One region of the Pseudarthrobacter cremeus genome, then DNA from elsewhere that is predicted to be linked to it. Evidence: riboswitches for the same ligand, from Rfam matches in the RefSeq annotation. Region 1 holds a riboswitch; each other region holds the start of a gene.
The links. A riboswitch is a leader RNA that binds a small molecule or an ion and turns the genes downstream of it on or off. The one in region 1 is predicted to bind S-adenosylmethionine.

Region 1 (4,541 bases):
CCCAGGTGGTTCACCACCACAAACACGATGGCGAGGCCGCGCAGCAGGTCTACCCGGGAGTCCCGCCTGGAAGGATCGGTGTAGCCCCACTCACCCACCGCGGAGACCCTTCGCGGAAGTTGCCACAGCGCCACGAGGAGGACAAGCAGGGCCACCCCGACGCTCCAGGCGGCCGCACCGGTCAGAGTGTTGGCCGGGGTGGTTCCCTGTCCTGTTCCAGGCTCCGTAACCGGGCCGGTGACTACGCCTGAGGCCTCGAGCCGGGCACGCGCTGCCGCCGCCACCTCAGCGTTGCCGCTGATGGTCCAGTCGATGCTGGCAACACCGGTGTCCCGGGTACTGACACGCTCGTCCCAGATCACGGCAGCTGTCCTGTTGAAACGCGCGGACGTGGCGGCTTCCAGCGTCTGCTCCCACCAGGCCCCCTTGATCTCAGCCTCCCCGGCCCCGCCGGTGGAGGGGCTGTAGAAGGCTGCCGTCTGCAGGAGGAACGGCTTGCCGGCTTGCTCCACATAGGTGGCGTAGAAGTCCTCGTTTCCCGCTCCGGCCAGCATGCCGACAAGCTCGCCGGACCCGGGCACGGTGTTGACGGCGGCCTTCCCGGCAGTGTCATCGTGGTAAGCCGAAAGCCCCACCCATTCGACGGCGTCGTCCCCGGGATAGTACGGGGCGTAGGCGCGGTCGGCACCGTCCCAGGCGCCGTCGCCGTTGGTGTCCAGCAGGGCGAATCCCTCGCTGCCGGCGGGAGGGGCGTTGCGGTTCCGTCCGAAGGGGTAGTCCCGGCCAACGTACGGCTCCCAGACCATGAGCGTGCCGGCGTCGTCCGTTTCCTTGAACTCCGCAGCGACGGCCCGGAAGGCAGCACGATACGCTCCGGGCTGCTGGCCCCACCCAACCCAGCTGCCGTTCATGTCCGGGGCAAAGCGCACCAGCACCTTGCCCTGGAAGCCGGCCGAAATGCGGGCCACCTCGGCCACGAACGCCCGGGCCGCCGCCGCATCGATCTGTTCGAGCGGAACGGTGGGCTTGACGGTGAATATTGCGTGGGAGCCAACGGCTGAAGCCTGGTCCAGAAACTGCCGGAGGTTGGCGGCCTCGGCGGTCCGGAAAGGGATGGAGATGTCATGGCCTAAGACCGCGGGGGTGGCCCCCAGCCGTTCGGCAAAGGACCCGGCGGAGTCCTGACCCCACTCGAGGACAGCTCCCAGCAGGGGCTTGCCCGGCTCCGGGGCCGGCTCTGGTTCGGCGGCCGCGGCAGCACCGGCCGGCAGGAGGCTGGACAGGAGGCTGAACAGGAGGAGGAGGGCGGCAAGGAGCGCTGCGGGCAGCGGGCTGCGGAGTCCGGAGGCGGCCGGCGCCGGCACACGCCTGGGTACGGTGGCTGTTGGCATGCGGGTGTGGACCCTCCCCCAGGACGGCTTTTCAGTGATGGCGGCCGGTGCCACCTGCGCAAACTCTATCGGTCCCCGGCAGATGCGGACTGCCGTGCGGGCTCCGGCTTGGCCGGCCACACCGATCAGCCTTAGCCGGCCAGGACCTTAGCCGGCCAGGATAACCAGCGGGACCAGTCGCTCCGCACACGAGACCCGGATTAGGGTCTCCGGTCCGGACGCCGCCCTGTTGTTGACCCCTGTGTCGTCGCACCAGTCCAAGGCGTACGGGTAGGCGGTGACCCCGGCCTCCCCCGCGGCCATTCCCGCGGGGACAGTGAACACGAAAGTGAAACCGCCGTCGTCGGTCATGGGGGCAAGTTCCTCCAGGATGTTGATTCCGGCAGCGTCCCGGACCGTTACCTGGACTTTGGCGTCCGCACCGTAGCGCGCATCGCACGTTGCGTCCTGCGCGCTGACCGTGACCCGGTCTCCGGGGCGGGCTTCGGCAGGCGTGACGCTGTACGCCGGCGGCATGCAAGGCGGCGGACCCGCTGCGTCCCGGCAGCCGGCCAGGCCCGCCAGGGCCGCCAGGATCGAAGCGCCGCACAGTGCCGTGGCGACCAACCGGGCCCCGGCACCTTTCGCCCCTTGCTTGCTGCCGCTTTTCCCGCCGCTGTCCCCCATGACCTGATTGTCCCGCCCGGCTGGCCAGGGGAGAAGCACGCGCCGGTTACGAAAGTCCGGTCCTGGTGACGAAACCTCCGTGTTGGTTACGGAACATGACGACCGCGGCGGTGCGGCCGGGCGGGCCGGATGTTACGTTTTTGGGGAGTAATGAGAACCGGCGCCAAGCCCTGACTGGCCGGTCGGCAACCCTCCCTTTCGCGGCGGGGTGCCTCAGGTGAATACTCGGCATATCGACCCATTCGAGCTGCAAGCGTGAAAGAAGGAGTTCTGTCGTGTCTGACGCCCCTGCCCCTGAAGAAAAACTGTCGTACCGGCTCATCACGGGGCCGGATGACAAGGCCTTCTGTGAACGGATTTCCACCGCCCTGGCCGAAGGGTATGTCCTGCACGGCAGCCCGGCCGCGACCTTCAACGGCAGCAGCGTGATCGTTGCCCAGGCACTCATCCTCCCGGCAGCCATCGCCAGCGCGGATGCCGCCGTCGCCACCGCTGTGGAAGACCTCGATTTCGACGGCGAGGGCCACGCATGAGCTACGCCGGAGACCTCACCCCGGAGGAAGCGTGGGCCAAGCTGGAGCAGGGCGCCATCCTGGTGGACGTCCGCACCGAGGGCGAGTGGGCGCACATCGGCATCCCGGACACCAAAGCCACTGACAACGACCCCCTGTTCATCCAGTGGACGTTCCCGGGCGGGATCCCCAACCCGGATTTCCTCACCGACCTGACCCAACAGGCCCCCGAGGACTCAACCACCGAACTCGTTTTCCTCTGCCGCTCCGGCCAGCGGTCCATCGCTGCCGCCATCGCCGCCACGCAGGCCGGCTTCACCTCCTTCAACATCCTGGAGGGTTTCGAAGGCGAGCCTGACCGCTACGGCGAGCGCACAGTCAACGGCTGGAAGAACCGCGGCCTGCCCACCAACCTCGGAAGCAACTAAGTGACCTTCAACAAAGATGCCGCCGGCTGGAGCCCTGACACCCAGGCGGTCCGCGGCGGCCTGGACCGTACCAACTTCCAGGAGACCACCGAGCCGGTGTTCCTGAACTCGGGCTTCGTTTACGAGTCCGCCGCCGCAGCCGAGCGCGCCTTCACGGGTGAGGACGAACGCTTCGTCTACTCCCGCTACGGCAACCCATCCGTTGCCACGTTCCAGGAACGCCTCCGCCTGCTGGAGGGTACGGAGGCGTGCTTTGCGACGGCGTCAGGCATGTCAGCTGTCTTCACCGCCCTGGGTGCGTTGCTGGCAGCCGGGGACCGCGTGGTGGCCGCCCGGTCACTGTTCGGCTCCTGCTTTGTGATCCTCAACGAAATCCTGCCGCGCTGGGGCGTGGAGACGGTCTTTGTGGACGGACCGGACCTCGATCAGTGGCGCGACGCGCTGTCCGGGCCCACCACGGCGGTCTTCTTTGAATCGCCGTCCAATCCGATGCAGGAAATCGTGGACATCGCCGCGGTCAGCGAACTGGCGCACGCCGCCGGGGCCACCGTCGTCGTGGACAACGTCTTTGCCACTCCCCTGCTGCAGCGCTGCGGCCAGTTCGGCGCGGACGTGATTGTCTACTCCGGTACCAAGCACATCGACGGCCAGGGCCGGGTGCTGGGCGGGGCCATCCTGGGCACCAAGGAATTCATCGACGGTCCGGTCAAGCAACTGATGCGCCACACAGGACCCGCGCTGTCCGCGTTCAACGCCTGGGTTCTCACAAAGGGCCTGGAAACCATGGCGCTGCGCGTGAACCACTCGTCCGCGTCCGCGCTGCGGCTCGCCGAATGGCTCGAACAGCAGCCCGCCGTCAGCTGGGTCAAATACCCCCTGCTGAAGTCGCACCCGCAGTACGAGCTGGCCGCCAAGCAGATGAAGGCCGGTGGCACCGTTCTCACACTGGAACTTGCGACGACGGGCGGCCGCTCGGGCAAGGACGCCGCCTTTGCGCTGCTGGACGGGCTGCGGATCATCGATATCTCCAACAACCTGGGCGATGCCAAGTCCCTGATCACCCATCCGGCCACCACCACCCACCGCGCCATGGGCCCGGAAGGCCGGGCGGCGATCGGGCTCAGCGACGGCGTGGTGCGGCTTTCGGTTGGCCTGGAGGACGTGGACGACCTCATCGGCGACCTGGAGCAGGCGCTCAAGCAGATCTGATAGGCCGACTTAGCGGCGGGCGGCCAGAGCTGAGGAGAGGGCAGACGCTGAGGCGGCGCTGCTGTTGATCCGCCAGTCGGTCTCCTTGTTCAGGTTGAACCAGACGAAACCGGAGACGTCCGGCTGGGTCCCCAGATAGGAGACCAGCGCGGTGTTCCAGTCCGGCTTGCTGCCACCGGTTTCGGTGCTCGCTGTCTCGGTGATGATGATCTGCTTGCCTGGGGCGATCGTCCGGAGCTCCGCCAGGTAGGGGCCGAACACGGCGGCGGGCAGCTGCCAGGAACTCCACACCTGGGTGGTGCCCCAGTTGTAGGCGTCCAGGCCCACGGTATCCA
Region 2 (4,541 bases), on a different contig from region 1:
CCTTCAGCTTGCGCACCATCTCCGAAACTGATGAGTTCGCGACGCCCAGGCGCTGGGCGAGCTGTGAGGAGGTGATGGGTTTGTCCTGCCACTCCGTAAAGCCGTAGACGACCTTGACGTAGTCCTCGATCGAGGAGGAGGGCGCGCTGGTCTTCACGGCACAAGCCTACCCGGTAGTGCCATCAGGCCTTGGCAGCCCGCCATGTCAGCGTCAGATACGGCAGGGTGATGTCTTCCCCGGCGGCGTGGCCCAGATGCTCGTGAAGGTACCAGTCGAGGTTCGCCAGGACTTTGGCCCGGATGGCTTCCCCGGCGCGCAGGTAGTAGCTGCGGGATTTCGTCAGCTCCATGATGTCCGCCGTGCTCAAGCTGTCCTCCCAGCGGGTGAGGTGACTCTCCAGGCCTTCAAACCCGGGCCCCACCACTGGGCGGAACCCGGGCTTGTAGACATCGCCCGCGTGCATGATGCGGGACAGCCGGTGGACCCACGGGATGGACGTGTCCAGCTGGTTCCAGATCAGGCCCAGTGTTCCGCCGGGGCGGAGGATCCGCGCCAGCTCCGCGCTGGCCAGCAGCGGATCACACCAGTGCCAGGCCTGGGCAACGCTGGCGACGTCGAACGAAGAGTCTGGGAGTCCGGTCGCCTCTGCTGTCCCCTGGGTTGCGGACACCTCAGGGTAATGGGCGCGCAGCTGTTCGAGCATGTCGGTGGAGGGGTCCACCGCTGAGACTGCGAGGCCGCGTTCCAGCAGGAGGGCGGTGAACTTGCCCGTGCCGGCGCCCACGTCCACGGCGGACCTGGCCCCGGCAGGGATCAGCCAGTCAGCTGATTCACCGGGGTAGCCGGGGCGGACCCGCTGGTAGTGTTCGCCGCCGTCCTGGAAGCTCTGGCCGAGCTCCCGGCGACGGCCGTGGTCAAGCCTGGGGCCACCCCGTGCCACTCGCGGCCTCCTTCAACTGATCCCTGGGTATCCTTCGAATTTACCGCATGGGAGGGCCGCCAGGTTCGGGACCCCGCAGCCGCCTGATCGCGGCCTGCTGCTTCAGGAAAAGTCAGTCATCAATGCAGGGGGCCGCCCCGGCGGTGCCAGGCGTGTTCGGCGCCCAGTGCGGGTATGTGCGGGTGTCGTTGGCAGGAACCCAGCGCCCCGAATCCACCACGTAATCCCAGCCCAGGCCCGTGCTCCGTAGCTGTTCGATGCCGGCAAGGAGCCGCTGGGCGTCCTCGAGCCGTGAACCCACGCCGAAGCTGGCACGGAGCGAACCCGAGGGCAGGCCGAGGCGCTTGAGCAGCGGGTGCGCGCAGAAGCGGCCGTCCCGCAGGCCGACGCCGTGTTCTGCGGACAGGTAGGCAGCCACCAGTCCGGCGTCGTAGCCCGCTACCGAGAAATTCACGACGCCGATGGTGCCGGTCTCAGCATCCGTGTCCGAGAAGATCTGGTGGACGGTGACGCCGTCGATCTTCTGCAGCCCTGCCACCAGGAAGGACCTGATGGCGGCCTCGTGGGCGTGCCACCGTTCCTGGTCCAGTGACGCAAGGACCTGGGTGGCGCGGGCCAGGGTGGCCGCGCCCAGGACATTGGGGGAGCCGCCCTCGTGCCGGGCCGGGCCGGTGGCCCAGCTGACGCCGTCGAGCCGTGCCTCGCGGACGGCGCCGCCGCCGGCAAGGTGCGGTGTGCCTGCGTCGAGCCAGTCGGTGCGCCCCACCAGGACACCCGCCCCGAAGGGCGCGTAGAGCTTGTGCCCGGAGAAGGCGATGTAGTCGACGTCGTCCGCGCCGATGTTGATCCGGCGGTGCGGAGCGAGCTGCGCCGCATCCACCACAATCCGTGCCCCGAACTCGTGGGCCAGGGCAGCAAGGGCGCGGATGGGGAGGATTTCGCCGGTGACATTGGAGGCACCCGTGACCGCGAGCAGGCTGACGCTTCCCTGCTCGAGTTCAGCGCGGAGAACCTCGATGGTCCCCGCGATCGTGTCGGCAGCCACCACGCTGCGGTGCGGCACGCCCTGCCACGGAAGGAGGTTGGCGTGGTGCTCGATGTCCAGGTACAGGACATCGCCGTTTGGCCGCCCGTCCGTCAGCGGAAGGCAGCCGGCGAGCAGGTTCAGCGAGTCGGTGGTGTTCCGGGTGAAGATCACGGAGTCGTCCGGGCGGCCGCCCACGAAGTTGCGCACGATGTTCCGGGCGTTCTCGTAGACGGAGGTGCTGATCTGCGATGCATAGCCGGCCCCGCGGTGGACACTGGCGTAGAACGGCAGGATCTCGTTCAGGTAGGCGGACACCACGGAGAGCGCCGGCGCGGAAGCGCCGTAATCCAGGTTGGCGTAGCGGATGTGGCCGCCCTGGATCAGCGGGGCCTGGATTTCTGCGCCGGTAACGGCGGACAGGGGGCGTCCGGCGAGGGCGGGCACATCGGTGTTAGCGGCGTGGACTGTGGAGACGGAGTCGGGGGAGACAGTGGCAGTTGTCACGGAGACCTCACTTTGAAAGGACACCCGTTACCCGGGAATCCGCGCTTGCCGGGTCCGTTCCGGACCGGCCTGGTCGTCACCCGGGGCACCCCACCGCGAATGGAGGGTTGCCGGCCAGCAAACCGGGGTTTAGCGCTGGCACTCGTGACCTGTTAAGAGCGTAGGACATCGCCGCCGGGGGAAAGAAGCCCGGCCGAATGTTAAGGACTTTATTACGCGCAATTTGGGCGGGGTCCCATTCTTCGAACAAACGACGGCGGGCGCCCCCCGGAGGAGGCGCCCGCCGCAGATAATTCGGTATGGGGTTCTAGGGAGCGGTCTGGAGAAGATCGTCCAGGCCCGGATTCAGCCGTTTGAGGACCTCGGAGTGCAGGATGGAATTCGTGGCCAGGGCGTTGCCGCCGAACGGCCCGTCCACTCCTTCCAAGGAAGTGAAACGGCCGCCGGCTTCCACCACAATGGGGACCAGCGCAGCCATGTCGTACAGGTTCAGCTCCGGTTCACAGGCGATGTCCACCGAACCTTCGGCCACCATGCAGTAAGACCAGAAGTCGCCGAACGCGCGGGTGCGCCAGACGTCCTCGGTCAGGCCCAGGAAATCGTCCAGGTTGCCGCGCTCCTTCCAGCCACCCAGGCTTGAATAGGAGAGGGAGGCATCGGACAGCCTGGACACGTCCGAAACCCGAAGGCGGGTTGCAGCGGCGAGGGACCTGCCCATGTACGCCCCGGCCCCTTTGGCGGCCCACCAGCGCTTCCCCAGGGCGGGTGCGCTGACCACACCCACCACGGGTTCGCCCTCGTCAACGAGCGCGATCAGGGTGGCCCAGACCGGAACGCCCCGGACAAAGTTCTTCGTGCCGTCGATGGGATCGATGATCCAGCGGCGTGCCCCGTGGCCGGAGCTGCCGAATTCCTCCCCAAGGACGGCGTCGCGGGGACGCGAGCGGGACAGCTGGCCGCGGATGGCTTCCTCTGCGGCTTTGTCCGCATCCGTGACCGGTGTCAGGTCAGGCTTGGTCTCGATGTGCAGGTCCAGTGCCTTGAAGCGGCTCATGGTCTGGTCATCCACGGAATCGGCCAGCACATGTGCGAGGCGCAGGTCATCGTTGTAGCTCGAAGCGGGTTGGATCATGGTTACAAACTACCGTCTCCGGGCTGCGGAGCCGGGGAGGCGGGCGTTCAGCAGCTAGCTGATGCTGCCCAGTTCCTTGGTTTCCTGGCCTTCCAGCCGCGGATCTGCACCCAGCAGCCGTCGCAGCGACGCGAGCCGGGCCGGGCCGGTGGGGCCGGCTTTGCCGGCGGCAACCCACGCATCGACGCCACAGTTTACGGCGGCTGCGTTGTGCTTGCAGCCGCGTTCGCAGGCGTCGGTTCCCGGCTCAAGGTCGGGGAACGAGCGCATGATCCGGTCCGGGTCCACATGGGCGAGGCCAAACGAGCGGATGCCCGGGGTGTCGATGATCCAGCTGCCCGCCGGGGCGTCGGTCAGTTTCAAAGCCAGGGCCGACGACGACGTGTGGCGGCCGCGGCCGGTCACCGCATTCACGCCGCCGGTGGCCCGTTCGGCTCCGGTGAGCGCGTTGACCATGGTGGACTTGCCGACGCCGGAGTGGCCCAGCATTACCGTCACTTTGCCGTCCAGGTGGGCCCGCAGCTGCTCCACGGCGTCGCTGTCCAGCCGCGCAGAGAGGCCGTCGTCCGAGCGGGCGTCGATGCCAGAGGCGGCTGAGTCTGCCGTCCGGCTGATGATGACCGGAAAGTCCAGGTGCTCGTAGTTGGACAACAGTTCAGCGGGGTCCTTGACGTCGGCCTTGGTGACGAGCAGCAACGGCTCAATGCCGGCATCGTACGCTGCCACGAGGGCGCGGTCGATAAAGCCGGTGCGCGGTTCCGGGTTGGCTGCGGCCACCACCACCACCAACTGATCAGCATTGGCCACCACCGCGCGCTCGATCGGATCGGTGTCGTCCGCGCTGCGGCGCAGCAGGGTCCGGCGGTCCTGGATCCGGACCAGGCGGGCCAGGGTGTCGGGTTCGCCGGAGACATCCCCGACAAGGGAGACGAAGTCG
Region 3 (4,541 bases), on a different contig from region 1:
GGTGACCGGCCGCCGTCGTAGGTTGCCGTGGTTACGGGCGGGGGACTAGCTGGCCTTGGTCAGTCCGGTGCGGGCCATGGCGTCGGCGTAGGCGACGCGCATTTCCTCGAGGTACTGATCCTGCCGGGCGGGGGTTCCGGCGAAGGCGCGGCCGCTGAGGCTGCGGACCTTGTACGTCTTCAGGCCCCGGCGCCAGATCATGGGCACCTCGGTCTTAAGGAGCAGGTTGGCCAGCCGGTTGGCTTCGGTGCCGTGGGCGACGATCACCGAGGCGCGGGGCACCAGGGCTAGGAACTTGAGCAGGGGCTTGAGGCCGGAGGCAATCTGGTCCGGCGTGAACTTGCCGTTGGGCTCTCCGTCGGTGTGCCACGGGTGGACGTTCCACGGCATGACACACTCGGGGCGCAGGCCCAGCTTCCACTGGATTCCCAGCATGCGGGTGGTGGCGTCGTCGTCGCCCGCGGTGATGAAGCCCGAAGGGTCCGCCTCGCCGATGTTGGAGAAAAGGCTGATGATGCGGCACTCATCGACGTCGTGCATCGGGTCGACATAGGGGACCCGGGTGTGCGGCTTGACGCTCTGCAGTGAATCGCACAGCTCGTTGACTGCGGCAACATTTGGATCGTAACGGCGGTTCAGGAGCTGTTCGCGGAATGATTCGGGTGCCAGGGCTGTCATGAAGGGCAATGTCTCCTGCGGGGATCGGTGCTGCTGCCAATCCGGAAAATGGGCGCGCGGTGGGCACGCCAAGTCCGGGATGGTTTGAAATGTGTTGTGGACCGATTCCTGGTCGGTCTCTATCAGTTTAGCAAGCCCCGCAAAATGCAGGGTCCGTCCATGGCCTTCCCGTGATGGAAGGCACAGGACGGACCCTGCAGCCGGATCGAAAAACTACCAGAGACGCTTGGTGGCGCGGCGGGCGCCCTCGCCCAAGGCCTCCAGCTTGGCCCAGGCGATTTGCGGGTGGACGCGCCCGCCCAGCCCGCAGTCGGTGGAGGCGATGACATTCTCCCGGCCCACTACCTCGGCAAAACGGACAATCCGGTCCGCGACGAGGTCCGGGTGCTCCACCACGTTGGTGGCGTGTGACACCACGCCGGGAATAATCACTTTGCCCTCGGGAAGCCTCGTGTCCTCCCAGACCCGCCATTCGTGCTCGTGGCGGACGTTGCCGGCCTCAAAGGAGTACGCTCCGGCGTTGACCTGCAGCACCGAGCCGACAATGTCCCCGAACGGAATGTCGGTGGTGTGCGGGCCGTGCCAGGATCCCCAGCAGACGTGGAGGCGGATCTGTTCCTGGGGCAGGTCACGCAGGGCCCAGTTGGTGGCCTCGACCCGGAGCTGGATGAACTTGAGGTAGTCCTCCAACGTCGGCTCGGGGTTGATCTGGTCCCAGCTTTCGGCCAGGGAAGGGTCGTCGAGCTGCACTGTCAGGCCGGCGTCGATGATGGCCTTGTATTCCTCCCGCATCACGTCGGCGCAGGCGTAGAGCAGCTCCTCGTCGGACTTGTAGTACTCGTTGGCCACGCGGGCGCATGACCCGGGGGACAGCGACGCCACAAAACCCTGGTTGAGGCCTGCGGCGGCGAGGCCCTTCTTCAGGTTGGTGACATCGGAGTTCACCAAGTCCTGTCCGGTGTAGGTCAGGGGCCCGGTGATCTTCGGCTGGGAAACGCTCTTGCGGTGCGCCAGGATCCCCGAGGACGGATCGGTGTAGGCGTCGTTGAAAGCAAGCCTGTCGCGGCGGTCCGGAAAAGAGGTCAGCACAATGTGCCCGGGAGACGAGCGGTGCACCGTGGCGTCCTTCCACCGGTCCACATCTGTCGGTTCCAGGCCGCCGAGCCTCGCGAAGGAGTAGTTCCACCAGGCTCCGTAGTCGACCGAACTGGACATGGTGTGTCCGTATTCGCCGTCGTTGGGAACGTCCACTCCCACGTCTTTCTGCCGCTTGACGACCTCCGCCACCGACGATTCGAGCAGTGCCAGGAATTCCGGGGTAATGCCTTCGGTCTCCTTCGCGGCGTTGGCAGCGATGAGCTCCGGGGTGCGGGGCAAGGAACCTGCGTGGGTGACCTGGATGTGGTCCGAGTTCTGGGACATCGGGGGATTTTCCTTTCCATCGGTCCTGGCAGTAGCACCTGCGCGGGCAGAGTTGTCCCTGCTCATGCGCGGTTGCTGCGGCGTCAACGAGCCAGGTCTCTCGGCCGCTCCGGATGGGTACTCTCACTTAAGGCCATCTGTGGGGCCCGGGCAAGTCCGGGCCCGATTGTTTCGTGTGTGAACCCTGCCAGGCCGAACGAGTGGAGAAACCCGGGCATCGGCTAAACTTGGGTGGTAAGAGCCCCGAACTCTTGCGTGGCAGGGCGTCATAAACCGTTCCCGCCAGGCTGTTGCCTTCGGGGCGTTCTCATGAACGGCGCCGGCTTTCGGTGGGCCGTCCGGTGCACCACCGGATGGAGTACCCGGAGTGCGGCCCGAACGAATGGGGGAGGATCCCATGCCAGCAATCGTGATCGTAGGAGCCCAGTGGGGCGACGAAGGAAAAGGCAAGGCCACAGACCTTTTGGGTGGCCGTGTGGACTACGTCGTTAAGCCCAATGGTGGCAATAATGCCGGACACACCGTCGTCGTAGGCGGTGAGAAGTATGAGCTCAAGCTCCTTCCGGCCGGCATTCTCAGCCCCAACGCGGTTCCCATCATCGGAAACGGCTGCGTGGTGAACCTCGAGGCGCTGTTCCAGGAAATTGATGGACTTCAGGCCCGTGGTGCGGACACGTCCAAACTGCGCGTTTCCGCCAACGCCCACCTGGTGGCGCCTTACCACCAGGTCCTGGACAAGGTCACCGAGCGATTCCTCGGCAGCCGGGCCATCGGCACCACCGGCCGCGGCATCGGCCCCGCGTACATGGACAAGGTGGCCCGCCTGGGCATCCGCGTCCAGGACGTCTTTGACGAATCCATCCTCCGCCAGAAGGTGGAAGGCTCGCTGCGCCAGAAGAACGAACTCCTGGTCAAGGTCTACAACCGCCGCGACATCGAGGTGGAGGAGATCGTCAGCTACTTCCTGTCCTTCGCCGAGCGCCTGCGCCCGCTGGTCATCGACAGCACCTTTGTCCTGAACAAGGCGCTGGACGAGGGCAAGGTGGTGCTCATGGAGGGCGGCCAGGCCACCTTCCTGGATGTGGACCACGGGACGTACCCGTTCGTCACGTCCTCCAACCCGACGGCAGGCGGTGCGTCAGTGGGTTCCGGCATCGGCCCCACCCGCATCTCCCGCTCGATCGGCATCATCAAGGCCTACACCACGCGCGTCGGCGCCGGACCGTTCCCCACGGAACTGTTCGACGAGATGGGCATGTACCTGCAGAAGACGGGCGGTGAGTTCGGCGTCAACACCGGCCGCCCGCGCCGTTGCGGCTGGTACGACGCCGTCCTGGCCCGCCACGCCTCCCGCGTCAACGGCTTCACGGACTACTTCGTCACCAAGCTGGATGTCCTGACCGGCATTGAGCAGATCCCGGTGTGCGTGGCGTACGACGTCGACGGCGTCCGGCACGACGAAATGCCCATGACGCAGACCGAATTCCACCATGCTGTCCCGATCTTCGAGTACTTCGAAGGCTGGACCGAGGACATCACCGGCGCCCGCACCCTGGAGGACCTCCCGGAGAACGCCCGGAACTATGTGCTTGCGCTGGAGAAGCTCTCCGGTACGCGGTTCTCCGCCATCGGCGTCGGCCCGGACCGCGATCAGACCATCGTGGTCAACGACCTCATCAAGGACTAAAGTCCACACACGTACGACGCCGGCGGGTCACCTGAAAGGGTAACCCCGCCGGCGTCGGTGGTTAAGGCGTGGGTTACAGGGCGGGCGTCAGCGCTGCTGGCCAGGCCTGGGCGGGCCTGAGCGGGCTCTGCGGGCGGTGGTACGCAATTTACACAGGGTTTACCGGGCCGGTCTTGTGGGGCTCCCGGAGCGGCGGCCAGACTCTTAAGCACACGCTGAACTGATCAACAGATCGTTCGACCAGACCCGCGGGACCGGACGCAGCAACGCGTCCGGGCAGGCCGGTGGCGAGGACGTCGCCGGAGCTGATCACCCGCAGACCGGAAGGATTTGCCATGGCCGGGATGTTTGAAGTTTTTGTGGACGCCGATTCGCTGTTCAGGTTCAGGCTGATGGGGCCGGACGGAACGGTGATGGCTGTGTCGGAGGCGTTCGCTGACAAGCCGGCGGTGGCAGCCGGGATCGCGGCCGTGCGGGAGTGCGCCGGGACGGGGCTGGTCACGGACCTTTCACGCGTTTCGCCGCCGGCCGCAGCAGCCCAGCCGGTGGCGGTGCCAGTAGCGGAGCCGGTTCCTGTGCCGGTTGCAGTCCAGCCGGTGTGCGACGAACAGCGGGTTCCGGTGACCAGGCTCCGAGCCTTCAACCATGCCAAGGCTCCGCGGCGGCAGGTCCCCGCACCGCGCTGGATCGGCGCAACACAGGCGCCCGCCTGAGGCTGAATTCCGGCCTCAATAAGATTTTCAAAGTTTCTTGT

Region 2: another riboswitch for S-adenosylmethionine. It lies ahead of ACS5PJ_RS20015 (aminotransferase class V-fold PLP-dependent enzyme); the one in region 1 lies ahead of ACS5PJ_RS04085 (DUF1737 domain-containing protein).
Region 3: another riboswitch for S-adenosylmethionine. It lies ahead of ACS5PJ_RS13260 (cobalamin-independent methionine synthase II family protein); the one in region 1 lies ahead of ACS5PJ_RS04085 (DUF1737 domain-containing protein).

The regions. Positions count from the first base shown of each region.
Region 1 covers NZ_JBPZHC010000002.1:81,478-86,018, reverse strand. Annotated here, with positions in the region: gene opgC (OpgC domain-containing protein) at 1-1,391, opposite strand, end outside; gene ACS5PJ_RS04090 (hypothetical protein) at 1,539-2,057, opposite strand; SAM riboswitch class IV at 2,204-2,319, shown strand; gene ACS5PJ_RS04085 (DUF1737 domain-containing protein) at 2,333-2,590, shown strand; gene ACS5PJ_RS04080 (rhodanese-like domain-containing protein) at 2,587-2,997, shown strand; gene ACS5PJ_RS04075 (O-succinylhomoserine sulfhydrylase) at 2,998-4,206, shown strand; gene ACS5PJ_RS04070 (glycoside hydrolase family 26 protein) at 4,216-4,541, opposite strand, start outside.
Region 2 covers NZ_JBPZHC010000014.1:20,697-25,237, forward strand. Annotated here, with positions in the region: gene ACS5PJ_RS20005 (metal-dependent transcriptional regulator) at 1-157, opposite strand, end outside; gene ACS5PJ_RS20010 (class I SAM-dependent methyltransferase) at 183-941, opposite strand; gene ACS5PJ_RS20015 (aminotransferase class V-fold PLP-dependent enzyme) at 1,054-2,472, opposite strand; SAM riboswitch class IV at 2,509-2,622, opposite strand; gene hisN (histidinol-phosphatase) at 2,780-3,604, opposite strand; gene rsgA (ribosome small subunit-dependent GTPase A) at 3,659-4,541, opposite strand, start outside.
Region 3 covers NZ_JBPZHC010000006.1:234,912-239,452, forward strand. Annotated here, with positions in the region: gene ACS5PJ_RS13255 (uracil-DNA glycosylase family protein) at 46-678, opposite strand; gene ACS5PJ_RS13260 (cobalamin-independent methionine synthase II family protein) at 892-2,100, opposite strand; SAM riboswitch class I at 2,114-2,220, opposite strand; gene ACS5PJ_RS13265 (adenylosuccinate synthase) at 2,498-3,787, shown strand; gene ACS5PJ_RS13270 (YegP family protein) at 4,123-4,500, shown strand.